DNA from 3 places in the Mesorhizobium sp. M1307 genome. Region 2 is predicted to be linked to each of the others. Evidence: predicted binding sites of a transcription regulator. Region 2 holds the regulator's gene; each other region holds the start of a gene.

Region 1 (4,200 bases), on a different contig from region 2:
CGCGACGACCAGGACCAGTTCGCACTGGCTTCCCAGAACAAGGCCGAGGCCGCGCAGAAAGCCGGGAAATTCAAGGACGAGATCGTTGCCTTTACAGTCAAGGGCAGGAAGGGCGACACCGTAGTCGACCAGGATGAATACATCCGCCACGGCGCGACAATCGATGCCATGACCAAGCTCAAGCCCGCCTTCGACAAGGAAGGCACGGTGACTGCTGCCAATGCTTCCGGCATCAACGACGGCGCCGCCGCCGTGGTGCTGATGACCGAAGCGGAAGCCGCAAGGCGCGGCATCACACCGCTGGTGCGTATCGTTTCCTGGGCGACCGCCGGTGTCGACCCGCAGATCATGGGGACGGGACCGATCCCCTCCTCGCGCAAGGCGCTGGCCAAGGCCGGCTGGTCGGTTGGCGACCTCGATCTGGTCGAAGCCAACGAGGCCTTTGCCGCGCAGGCCTGCGCCGTCAACAAGGACATGGGCTGGGATCCGGCCATCGTCAACGTCAATGGCGGCGCCATCGCCATCGGCCATCCGGTCGGCGCCTCGGGCGCCCGCATCTTCAACACGCTGGTCTACGAGATGCGCCGCAGAAGTGCCAAGAAAGGCCTTGCCACGCTGTGCATCGGCGGCGGCATGGGTGTTGCCATGTGCGTGGAAGCATTGTGATGAGATAAGCGATACGAATAGGATGCTGGCGCAAAGCGAGTAGGGAATAGAGGGCAAACCCCACCGCTTCAACGCTCAGTCATCTGCATTTCCCGGGAGGACATATGACAAAGGTTGCAATCGTCACAGGCGGGTCGCGCGGCATCGGCGCGGCGATTTCGGTCGCCTTGAAAAGCGCCGGCTATTCGGTCGCCGCAAACTACGCCGGCAATGAAGAAGCGGCGGCAAAGTTCAAGGCCGCGACCGGCATCCCGGTCTACAAATGGTCCGTCGCCGACTACGAGGCCTGCGCCGCCGGCATCAAACAGATCGAAGCCGATCTTGGTCCCGTCTCGGTGCTGGTCAACAATGCCGGCATCACTCGCGACGCGATGTTCCACAAGATGACGCGCGAGCAATGGAAAGAGGTCCTCGACACCAACCTTTCCGGCGTCTTCAACATGACGCATCCGTTGTGGGGCGGCATGCGCGACCGCAAGTTCGGTCGCATCATCACCATCTCCTCGATCAACGGCCAGAAAGGCCAGGCCGGCCAGGTCAATTATTCGGCCTCGAAGGCCGGCGATATCGGCTTCACCAAAGCACTGGCCCAGGAAGGCGCGCGCGCCGGCATCACCGTCAACGTCATTTGCCCCGGCTACATCGCCACCGAGATGGTCAAGGCAATGGACGAGAAGGTCCTCAACGAGCGGGTCATCCCGCACATCCCGGTCGGCCGTCTCGGCGAGCCGGAGGAAATCGCGCGCTGCGTCGTCTTCCTCGCTTCCGACGATGCCGGTTTCATCACCGGCTCGACCATATCAGCCAATGGCGGCCAGTACGTCGCCTGATCGTTTGTCTTTACGTTGAGACAGATCCGCGCTTGGACGAACGGGCCTGCAAAACGGCCCGTTTCTATAGCGGTCTTCCCGTTGCAAGATCTCGATGCAGCACGCTGCCCCAATCCGGCACGCAAAGGTTAACGGCAAACTCGCAGCTTGTGCAAAAGCCGCCCGGCAGCCTGTGGATTCTCGGTGGAAAAGCTGTTCACAACACAACATGTTGCGGTGAACAAACCAAGAAACTTCGGCTATCTCTGATTCGTCGCCGATTCGTTCCGGCTTTGAGCGGAACGTTAACGGCGAGAGCTGAAAACACCCTCGAAATGATTAAAGCGCGTTAGGAAACATCAATAATTTCATAACGTTGTGCGAAGCAGATTGGCCGGCCACGACCATTCACCGGCAAAGGTTAACCGCAGTGCTCGCTTGGATGCCGCTTGCATAAATCGGGCCAGTTTCCGTGATTCAGCATGTGGTGAGATACGCCGACAGAAAACCCAGATGTAGCCGTGAACAAACCCTGAATCAGCGCGAGTCAGTGATTCGTCGCTGATTCGTTCCAGACTCGTTCCAACTGTTAATCGGGAACAGATTTTCTGGCTTCGAACCAACCAATCGGCCTGCCCTCGGCATATTCCGCTTTCGCTTCGCGCCCGAAATCCCTATGTGTCGCCTGTCATACGCGGCCAATATGGGCGCGCTCCCGACAATGCGAGGCAGAGAGCCTTATTTCCAGGCCGATGAACATCCATCCGAAACACACTGAACCGCTGATCCTGTCGGGTCGAGACGTGACGGCCGTGCTCGGCCCGACCAACACCGGCAAGACCCATCTCGCCATCGAACGCATGGTGGCGCATGAAAGCGGCGTCATCGGCCTGCCGCTCAGGCTGCTTGCCCGCGAAGTCTATACGCGCGTCTGCGAGAAGGTCGGCGCCCATAAGGTGGCGCTCATCACCGGCGAGGAAAAGATCCAGCCGGCGGGCGCGAAATACTCGGTCTGCACCGTGGAAGCGATGCCGCGCGAGACCGACGCCGCCTTCGTTGCCATCGACGAGGTCCAGCTCGCCGGCGATCTCGAACGCGGACACATCTTCACCGATCGCATCCTGCATCTGCGCGGCCGGCAGGAGACGCTGCTGCTGGGCGCGGCCACCATGCACGGCATCCTGCAGCGCCTGCTGCGGGGCGTGTCGGTGGTGACCCGGCCACGCCTATCGCATCTTGCCTATGCCGGCTCGAAGAAGCTGACCCGCCTGCCGCGGCGCACCGCGATCGTCGCCTTCTCGGCCGACGAGGTCTATGCCATCGCCGAGCTGATCCGCCGCCAGCAGGGCGGTGCCGCCGTCGTGCTCGGCGCGCTCAGCCCGCGCACCCGCAACGCCCAGGTGGCGCTGTTCCAGTCGGGCGACGTCGACTACCTCGTCGCCACCGACGCCATCGGCATGGGCCTCAACCTCGACCTCGACCACGTCGCCTTCGCCCAGAACCGCAAATTCGACGGCTACCAGTACCGCAACCTGACGGCGGCCGAGCTCGGCCAGATTGCCGGCCGCGCTGGCCGGCATCTGCGCGACGGCACCTTCGGCGTCACCGGCCAGGTCGATCCGCTGGATGATGAACTGGTCAACAAAATCGAGGCGCATGATTTCGACCCGGTGAAAGTGCTGCAGTGGCGCACCGCGCATTTCGATTTCGCCAACCTCGATGCGCTGAAGCGGTCGATTGAGACCAACGCCCCGGTCGAAGGCCTGACGCGCGCGCTGCCGGCAGTAGACGCACAGGCGCTCGAGCATCTGTCGCGCGACGAGGACGTCCGGGCACTCACCACCGATGCCAGGCGCGTGGCGCTGCTGTGGGAAGCCTGCGCGCTGCCCGACTACAGGAAGATCGCGCCGGCCCAGCACGCCGACTTGATTGCCTCCATTTACATGGACCTTGCCAGGCATGGCCATGTCGACGAGAACTACATGGCCGAGCAGGTGCGCCGTGCCGACACCACCGAAGGCGACATCGACACGTTATCGCACAGGATTGCCCAGATCCGCACATGGACCTTCGTTTCCAACAGGCCCGGCTGGCTGGCCGATCGGGCACACTGGCAGGAAAAGACGCGCGAAATCGAAGACAGATTGTCCGATGCGCTGCATGAGCGGTTGACGAAACGTTTTGTAGACCGCAGGACTTCCGTCCTCATGCGGCGCCTTAGAGAAAACACGATGCCTGAAGCCGAAATCAGCCCAACCGGAACCGTCCTCGTCGAAGGCCATCACGTCGGCGAGTTGCAAGGTTTCCGCTTCACCGCCGACCAGAGCGCCGGCGGCGAAGACGCCAAGGCGGTGCGGGCGGCGGCGCAGAAGGCGCTTGCCGCCGAGTTCGAGGCGCGGGCCGAGCGCTTCGGCGCCTCGGCCAATGGCGACATCGCGCTGGGTTCGGATGGCACGCTGCGCTGGATCGGCGCGCCGATCGGCACGCTGGTCGCCGGCGAAGACGCTTTGAAGCCGCGTCTGGTTCTGCTGGCCGACGAGCAACTCACCGGCCCGGCCCGCGACAAGGTTGCGGCGCGCGCCGAGCGCTTCGTCAATTTCCAGATCGAATCCCTGCTGAAGCCGCTGGTCGATCTCAAGAATGCCGAGCAGATCACCGGCATCGGCCGCGGCATCGCTTTCCAGCTTGTCGAGCATTTCGGCCTCATCAACCGTCGCGACATCGC
Region 2 (4,200 bases):
CGCGAAAATCGCCAATCACGCCACGTTCGATCAGCGCGCGCATGACCTGGTAGCCATACTCATGCATGAATGAAATCTGGCTGCCGCGTTTTCCCCATCGCGCGTGCTTTCGAGCGTGAGCCCGTAAGTGCCGCACTTTGCCTCGACAAGCTCGATGAACAGATCCGCCAGCGCGATGCTCTTCTTGCGCACCGCCGTCATGTCGACATCGTTCCAGATGTCGAGCGCGCCCTTCAGCGTGCGCATCGACAGGACCGGCTGCGTGCCGCACAGAAACCGGCGGATGCCGGTGCCGGCCGCATAGCCTGGCTCGAAGGCGAAGGGCCGTGCATGGCCCCACCAGCCGGTGAGCGGCTGCTGGATGTAGGAAAGATGCCGCTCAGCCGCATAGATGAAGGCAGGCGCGCCCGGGCCGCCATTCAGATATTTGTAGGTGCAGCCAACGGCAAAATCGGCGTTTGCCTTGTCGAGCTCGACTGGCATCGCGCCGGGGGTGTGGCAGAGATCCCAGACGATCATCGCCCCGGCTTCCTGAGCCCTGCGCGTCAGCGCCGGCATGTCGCGCAGTTCGCCCGACTTATAGTTGACGTGGTTGACCAGCACCACGGCGGTGCGTTCGTCGATCAGCTCTTCGATGGTCGGCGCGTCGACCCCCGAGAGGCGCAGCAGCGTATCTTTTCGCGTCGAAACCACACCCTCGGCCATGTAGAGGTCCGTCGGAAAACTATCGCCCTCGGCGACGATGACCTGCCGCTCCGGTCGCATGGCCATGGCGGCGTGCAGCAGCTTGTAGATGTTAGCCGATGTCGTGTCGCAGACCACCGTCTGGCCGGCCGCGGCACCGATCAGGCGCCCGAGCTGGTCGCCAAGTTCAAGCGGCATGTTGAACCAGCCGGCCGTGTTCCATGCGCGGATGAGATCATGTGACCATTCTTCGGTCGCGGCCTTGTGCAGTTCATCGAAAGCGGCACGTGAAGCAGCTCCTAGCGAATTGCCGTCGAGATAGATCACTCCTTGCGGCAACACAAAGCGGTCGCGCATCGCGCGCAGCGGATCCGCGGCATCCATCGCCTTTATGGCCACGAGATCGGGAATTCCTGTCATGATTTGTCTGCTCCCCAGGATCCAACGCAACGCCGGACACGCATCGACTGTTCTTCCATTACCTGGTTGCGCGCAGCAAGGCTCCACCGGCGAGAAGCAGCCTGACCAGGCGGTGGAAACCGGGACTTAACCCGAGGTTGGCGTTTTGAGTTCGTTTCGTTCACGGTGCATTGACCAAACCGTACAGTCGATACGGGTTCAATTCCGTGCCTTTTGCCGACCGACGGCCGATGCCAGTGCCGCCTTCTAGGATGCCAGAAGGGCGCAAACGAAAGCAGAATCAAGGCGATGAGGCTCGCGGCGGTGAAAATGCGATACGCCGGTAGGGGACGTCGTTTGTTTCCCGAGCCTTAACGCATTCATTAAACTTTAAACAGTTGCGGAACACAACTGGAACAGATAGTGTTTGTTCTGGGTTTGTTTTTCTGATTCTGTTGGGGGTCGCTATGCTGACACGCAAACAACACGAACTGCTTATGTTCATCCACGAAAGGTTGAAGGAAAGCGGTATCCCGCCTTCCTTCGACGAGATGAAGGAAGCGCTCGACCTGGCTTCCAAATCCGGAATCCACCGGCTGATTACGGCGCTGGAGGAGCGCGGCTTCATTCGCCGTTTGCCCAACCGGGCCCGTGCGCTGGAGGTGCTGCGCCTGCCTGACTCGATCGCCCCCGGCCTCAATGCGGCACGCAAGTTCTCGCCGAGTGTCATCCAGGGCAGTCTTGGGCAAGGCGGTCCTCGGCAAGGCAAGCCGACATCGTCGCGCGTGCCCGCAGCCGGAAATGACGACGATGTCGTCGCCGCCGTTTCGATCCCGGTGATGGGCCGCATCGCCGCCGGTGTGCCGATCGACGCCATCCAGCACCAGACGCATTCGATTTCGGTGCCGCCGGATATGATCATGGGCGGCGAGCATTATGCGCTCGAGGTCAAAGGCGATTCGATGATCGAGGCCGGCATTTTCGACGGCGACACGGTGATCATCCGCAATGCCGATACGGCGAGCCCCGGTGAGATCGTGGTGGCACTGGTCGACGAGGAGGAAGCGACGCTGAAGCGGTTCCGCCGCAAGGGCGCCTCGATCGCCCTGGAAGCCGCCAATCCGGCCTACGAGACGCGCATCTTCGGACCAGACAGGGTCAAGGTGCAGGGCAAGCTCGTCGGACTGATCCGCCGCTACTGAGCCCCGCCCTTGGCGCCGGCTTTGGGGTTGTCGGCCCTGCGGTATGGCGGCAGGCCCCGTGCCGCGCGTGAAAATTTCCGCTGCACGTGCCAGGGCCGGTATGATTTTTCGACCGCGAAACGGATTTCGGCGCGCGTTGCCGCTTGTGGATCGAAGTAGACGGCGGCACTTCCCGCGCGCGCCAGTTGCCGTTTGGTGACGACGAGGACCAGCCGGTCGTAGTAGCAGGGGTTATGGGCGGTGGCGTCGTCGATGACGATCAAGCTGGCAAAGGCGCAGGCTGGCCGCGCAGTATCGCGGTCCTTGGCTTGCGCGATGATCGCGCCGGATGGATGCCTGGCAAGGCAGAGGCCGTCCGTGCAAATGAACGGCATGCCCGGCGGTAGGTCGGCCGGATCGGCAATGTCGAATTGCGGGTCGTTCTGTCCAGGTGTTTCCGGCGCGACGATAGCCTCTGATGTGAGCGCGCGTTTCCAGTTGTCGATGGTGAACTCATTCGGGCGTGCCCGGTTGACCGCGAGTTCACCGCTGCCGATCGGCAGCGCGACCAGCCGTGCGTCCTCCGAGACCAATACGTCGGGTATGCGTGTCTGCGTTGTCGTCAGCAAGCCGGCGAGCGCAAAAGGAAGTGCCGCCAGCCGCAACCAGGTCGTCGCCATGCTGGCAATGACGAGGGCGATCGTCACCAGAAGGACGGATCTCAGCGAAATCAGCCCGACCGCATCGATCGGCGAGCGCTCCGAGATCCACCCGGACAGGGCGATCATCGCCGTCAGCCCCTTGCCCATGACATAGAGGAAAGGGCCATCCGCACCGAACGGCATCGCCAGCGCGCTGAGAACGGCGAAGGGCATGACGACCAGTGACACGATGGGCATGATGGCCAGATTGGCGAACAGGCTGAGCGGCGCCACGCGCTGGAAATGCCATATGGCGAAAAGCGCCGTGGCGCTCCCTGCAATGATCGAGGTCATCGCCAGACCGCACATGCCCAGCAGGACCTTTCGCGTGGCAAAGCGTAGCGGCGACAGCCGCGGCGGCGGCATGGTGGCCCTGCCGGCGCGGTAATCGGACCAGCCTGCTAGGCGCCGACAAGGGCCGCCGTCGCGGCGAAGGACATCTGGAAACTCGGACCGACCACCTCGTGCGGCGACACCAGGATGACCGCGATGGCCGAGATCGCCAGGTTGCGCATGGTGAGCGCGGCCCGGTCGAACAGCACGGCGATAAGCATCACCGCCAGCATGATGAAGCTGCGTTCGGCCGCCACGACAATGCCGGAAAAGACGAGGTAGGCCGCAATCGAAAAAAGCGCGGCGGCCGCGGCATATTTCTTGACCGGCCGTCGCGATGAGAAATCGGGAAACAGCGCGAAGGCACCCCGCAGCAGCGCCATGATGGTGCCGGCGACCAACGCCATATGCAGCCCCGAGATGGAGATGATGTGGTAGATGCCGGTGCGCCGCATCGCTTCGTTGATCTCCTCGGGAATGCCGGCGCGCACGCCGACGATCAGCGCAGCAGCAATCTCGCCCTCGGCACCGCCGATGCGGCTGCGGATATGGTCGGCGATGGATTCGCGCGCGTCTTCGATCGCGGAAGAAAGCTGCGCGGCAAGCGGCATGCTGCCCGACGACACGACTTTCGGATTGCCGAGAAAAAAGCCGCTGCCGCCGATACCGGCGAAATAGCTGTCGAAGGAGAAATCATAGCTGTCGGGCCGCACCGGGCCGGTCGGCGGCAGCAGCCGCACATAGCCCGTGATCTCGGAACCGGCGGTCAGCTCAGCCGGTATCTTCATCGCCGAAACGCGGACCCGTTCCGGCATGTAGCGCAGTGTCGGCCTGGCCGTTGAGATCACATCGATTGTCAGCCTGATGCGGCCGCTCGCCATGGGCTCGTACGATACGACGCG
Region 3 (4,200 bases), 440 kb from region 2:
GGATGATGCGATCGTCCGAAAGGCCGGCGATCTTCTTCCAGTACGAAGCCGCCTCGTCGTCGGTGTGGTAGACGGTGACCAGCAGCTTGTCCTTCTTCAGCCCGAACTCCCTGGTGATCAGGTTCCAGGCAAGCTCTATGGCCCGCTCCTTGAAATAGTCGCCGAAGGAGAAATTGCCGAGCATCTCGAAGAAGGTCAGGTGGCGCGCGGTGTAGCCGACATTGTCGAGGTCGTTGTGCTTGCCGCCGGCGCGAACACTCTTCTGGGCGGTCGTGGCGCGCGAATAGGGCCGCTTCTCCAGACCGGTGAAAACGTTCTTGAACTGCACCATGCCGGCATTGGTGAACATCAGCGTCGGGTCGTTGCGCGGCACCAGCGGGCTTGACGCGACGACCTCGTGACCTTCCTTGCGAAAATAGTCGAGAAATGCCGACCGGATCTCGTTGACGCCACTCATGAATACTGCCTTTTCGAGAGAACCGCCGGATGCCGGCGGAAAATAGACATGGCCTTTTAGCGGTCGCACCGCAGCCTGTCCAGAAACACCAAATGGGCTCAAATCCCGGCGTTCACCAGCGCCTTGAAATGCGTCTGCCTCGCCGTCAAACGCGAACCGCCGGCCCTGGGCCGGCGGTTCGAAACGCATCGATTACGCAAACTCAAAATCAAAACATCAAATCGAAACCTGGCTGAGGCTCAGCGAGGCGTCGCTTGCCCTACATCACCCCAGCGTCGTCCTCGAAACCGTCGTCGCTGCTTTCGGAGCCGCCGTTCTCAAGGAATTTCTCAGCGATCAGTCCGGCATTCTGCCGTAGCGCCAGCTCGATCTCGCGCGCCGTGTCGGGATTGTCGCGCAGGAACAGTTTTGCGTTTTCGCGGCCCTGGCCAAGACGCTGCGAATTGTAGGAGAACCAGGCGCCCGACTTTTCGACCACGCCCGCCTTGACGCCGAGATCGACCAGCTCGCCGGTCTTGGAGACGCCCTCGCCATACATGATGTCGAACTCGACCACCTTGAAGGGCGGCGCCAGCTTGTTCTTGACGACCTTGACGCGGGTCTGGTTGCCGACGACCTCGTCGCGATCCTTGACCGAGCCGATGCGGCGGATGTCGAGGCGGACCGAGGCATAGAATTTCAACGCATTGCCGCCGGTCGTCGTCTCGGGCGAACCAAACATGACGCCGATCTTCATGCGGATCTGGTTGATGAAGATGACCATGGTGTTGGAGCGCGAGATCGAGGCGGTGAGCTTGCGCAGTGCCTGGCTCATCAGGCGGGCCTGCAGGCCGGGCAGCGAATCGCCCATCTCGCCTTCGATTTCCGCCCGCGGCGTCAACGCCGCCACCGAATCGACCACCAGCACGTCGATGGCGCCGGAGCGCACCAGCGTGTCGCAGATCTCCAGCGCCTGCTCGCCGGTATCGGGCTGCGAGATCAGCAGGTTTTCGAGATCGACGCCGAGCTTGCGGGCATAGACCGGGTCGAGCGCGTGCTCGGCATCGACGAAGGCGCAGATGCCGCCCTTCTTCTGGGCTTCGGCCACCGTGTGCAGCGCCAGCGTCGTCTTGCCCGAGCTTTCCGGCCCGTAGATCTCGACGATGCGGCCGCGCGGCAGGCCGCCGACGCCAAGCGCGATGTCCAGCCCAAGCGAGCCGGTCGGCACCGTTTCGATCTCGACGACCTGCTCGTTCGCGCCGAGCCGCATGATCGAGCCCTTGCCGAAGGCACGCTCGATTTGCGACAGCGCCGCATCCAGAGCCTTTGATTTGTCCACCGCTTTGTCCTCTACAAGCCGCAAAGAATTCTGAGCCATGATACATCACCCCGTGGTCGTCAATGGAGGCCGGACAATCCCGCAATCCTTAAAAGAATGTACCTCATTTGTTCTCATTTGTCAATGAGCACCAAGGGTTTGAAAAATAACGCATATCCCTATTTGTTCTATTTTTGTTTCGCAATTATTGCTTCCGATGTGTCTCGCCTCGCATGCGGCGCCGTTGCCGTCACCAACCGAATCGGACCCGCGATTGCAGGGTTCCGCCCGGCGACCTAGTCTCCCCCGGGCAACAGCTAAAGGGCATTTTGACGGCATGATCAAATCCCCGACGATCCTGGCCGTGGGCGGCGCCTATATCGAGCGGCGCGGCCGGGTTGCCGGCGCCTTCGTGCCGGCCGCTTCCAACCCCGGCACGATGCGCGAGCATGTCGGCGGTGCCGTCTTCAACGCCTTGCGCTGTGCGGTGCGACGCGGCGTCTCGGCCTCGCTGCTTTCGGTGCGCGGCGGCGATGCCCTTGGCGACACGGTTTTACGCGCCGTCACCGAGGCCGGCGTTGCCGACCTGTCGGCGGTGTTCCTCGACCGAGCAACGCCAAGCCATACGATGCTGATCGACAGCGACGGCGGGCTGATCGCCGGCCTTGCCGACATGGTGCTCTACGAGCTGGCGCTTCCCAAGCAGATCCGCCGTGCCAAGGTGCGGGAAGCGATCGGTTCGGCCGACGCGGTGCTGTGCGACGCCAACTTGCCGTCGACCGCGCTGGAGCGGCTGGCGGCACTCGCCGCCGGCAAGCCGGTGTTTGCGCTTGCGGTCTCGCCCAACAAAGCGGCGCGGCTGACGCCGGTGCTCGACCGTCTGGCGATGGCCTTCATGAACCGGCACGAGGCCGGCGTGCTCGCCGGCGTCCAAATCGATCAAGGCATCGTCGACGGCCTGAGACGCGCCGGGCTGAAAAGCGGCGTGATCACCGCCGGCGACGAACCAGTGCTCGGTTTCGACGAATTGAGCGCGTTCTCGATCTCGCCACCGCCGCTGCAAAAGCGGACCGATGCTGCCGGCGCCGGCGACGCATTGGCAGGCGCCACGATCGCTGCCCTGCTGCGCGGCCTGACGCTGCGCGCGGCACTGCGCGAAGGCATTGCCGCAGCGATGCTCGTCGTCGAGAGTGCCGCCTTCACCAGCGCTGGCTTTGCCGAAGCGCTGGCGCTCGTGCCCGAGGCGCGGGACCTGGCGTGAAATGCGGCCCGGAATTGCCGAAGCATGACGCAGCCTATTTGCCGGCGCGCCGTCCTGCCTCGTAGGCGCGACGCGCCCAGATCGCCATCTCGTCGGGATCGTCGAACGCGCTGTCGGGAACGCTCCAATAGGGCATCGACACGAGCTTGCCGTGGCGCGAGCCGGTATAGGTCCATTGCCGGCAGCCGGCCGCTTCGAAATCGGGCGCGCTTTCGGCGTCGGCCTTCAGCATCAATTCGCCACGGATGACGATGGCGACGATGACGCCGTCGAAATAGATGCCCTTGCCGCCGAACAGCTTGCGGATGCTGACCGGGCCGAGGCCTTCGAAAAGCTCTTCTATGCGCTCGTTGTCCATGCGGCGATCATGTCACCCGGATTTCCCCTTGTCATCGCCGCAACCGGCGCCATCCTGACAAAGTGCAAATCACTTTCGTCGGAGTTTCTCATGCCGCTTCTGCTCAAAGGGTCCTGCCGGTGCAATGCCGTGCGTTTCGAGGTGGAAAGCCACACGCCGGTGCCGTTCATGCTGTGCTACTGCTCGATCTGCCGCAAGCAGCAGGGCGGCGGCGGTTTTGCCATCAATCTCGGCGCCGATTACGAGACGCTGAAAATCCAGGGCAAGCGCCATCTCGGCGTCTTCCGTGCCGAGATCGAGGACGACGAGCACCCGCAACGCGAGATCTCGACGGGCGAGCGGAACTTCTGCACGAAATGCGGGACGGCACTCTGGCTCTACGATCCGACCTGGCCGGAGCTGGTGCATCCGTTCGCCTCGGCTGTCGACACAGACCTGCCGAAACCGCCGGAGAAGGTGCATCTGATGCTGAAATACAAGGCGAATTGGGTCGAGCCGGATATCGGCAAGGGCGACAAGGTTTTCGATGTCTACCCGGAGGAGTCGATCGCCGACTGGCACAAGCGAACGGGGATGTGGGTGGATTAGCGTTCTTCTCCCCGTCGCTATACGGGGAGAAGATGCCGGCAGGCAGATGAGGGGCGGCGCGAACTTGCGAGAGCAGGCTCTGCCCCTCATCCGGCCCTTCGGGCCACCTTCTCCCCGTATAGTGACGGGGAGAAGGAAAGCCTCAGGCCGAAGCGCGTGCTTCGGCCAGTGCCTTCAGATCAGCCGGCTTCAAATCGACCGATTCGCCGCAGCCGCAGGCCGAGCTCTGGTTCGGATTG

What was found. The regulator LexA, encoded in region 2, represses DNA repair genes until DNA is damaged. The targets are predictions, from matches to a motif close to TGTTCNNNNTGTGTTCNG.
Region 1: the regulator LexA is predicted to act here: its motif matches at 2,043-2,060, upstream of NKH16_RS26060 (helicase-related protein).
Region 3: the regulator LexA is predicted to act here: its motif matches at 1,939-1,956, upstream of recA (recombinase RecA).

What each region holds. Positions count from the first base shown of each region.
Region 1 is NZ_JAMYLR010000033.1:11,205-15,404, reverse strand. It holds gene NKH16_RS26070 (acetyl-CoA C-acetyltransferase) at 1-666, shown strand, start outside; gene phbB (acetoacetyl-CoA reductase) at 771-1,496, shown strand; gene NKH16_RS26060 (helicase-related protein) at 2,228-4,200, shown strand, end outside.
Region 2 is NZ_JAMYLR010000001.1:190,857-195,056, reverse strand. It holds partial or broken gene kynU (kynureninase) at 1-1,104, opposite strand, end outside; gene lexA (transcriptional repressor LexA) at 1,551-2,285, shown strand; partial or broken gene NKH16_RS00900 (ComEC/Rec2 family competence protein) at 2,279-4,200, opposite strand, start outside.
Region 3 is NZ_JAMYLR010000001.1:631,166-635,365, forward strand. It holds gene alaS (alanine--tRNA ligase) at 1-457, opposite strand, end outside; gene recA (recombinase RecA) at 717-1,814, opposite strand; gene NKH16_RS03340 (PfkB family carbohydrate kinase) at 2,092-3,015, shown strand; gene NKH16_RS03345 (TfoX/Sxy family protein) at 3,050-3,373, opposite strand; gene NKH16_RS03350 (GFA family protein) at 3,464-3,961, shown strand; gene sufA (Fe-S cluster assembly scaffold SufA) at 4,104-4,200, opposite strand, start outside.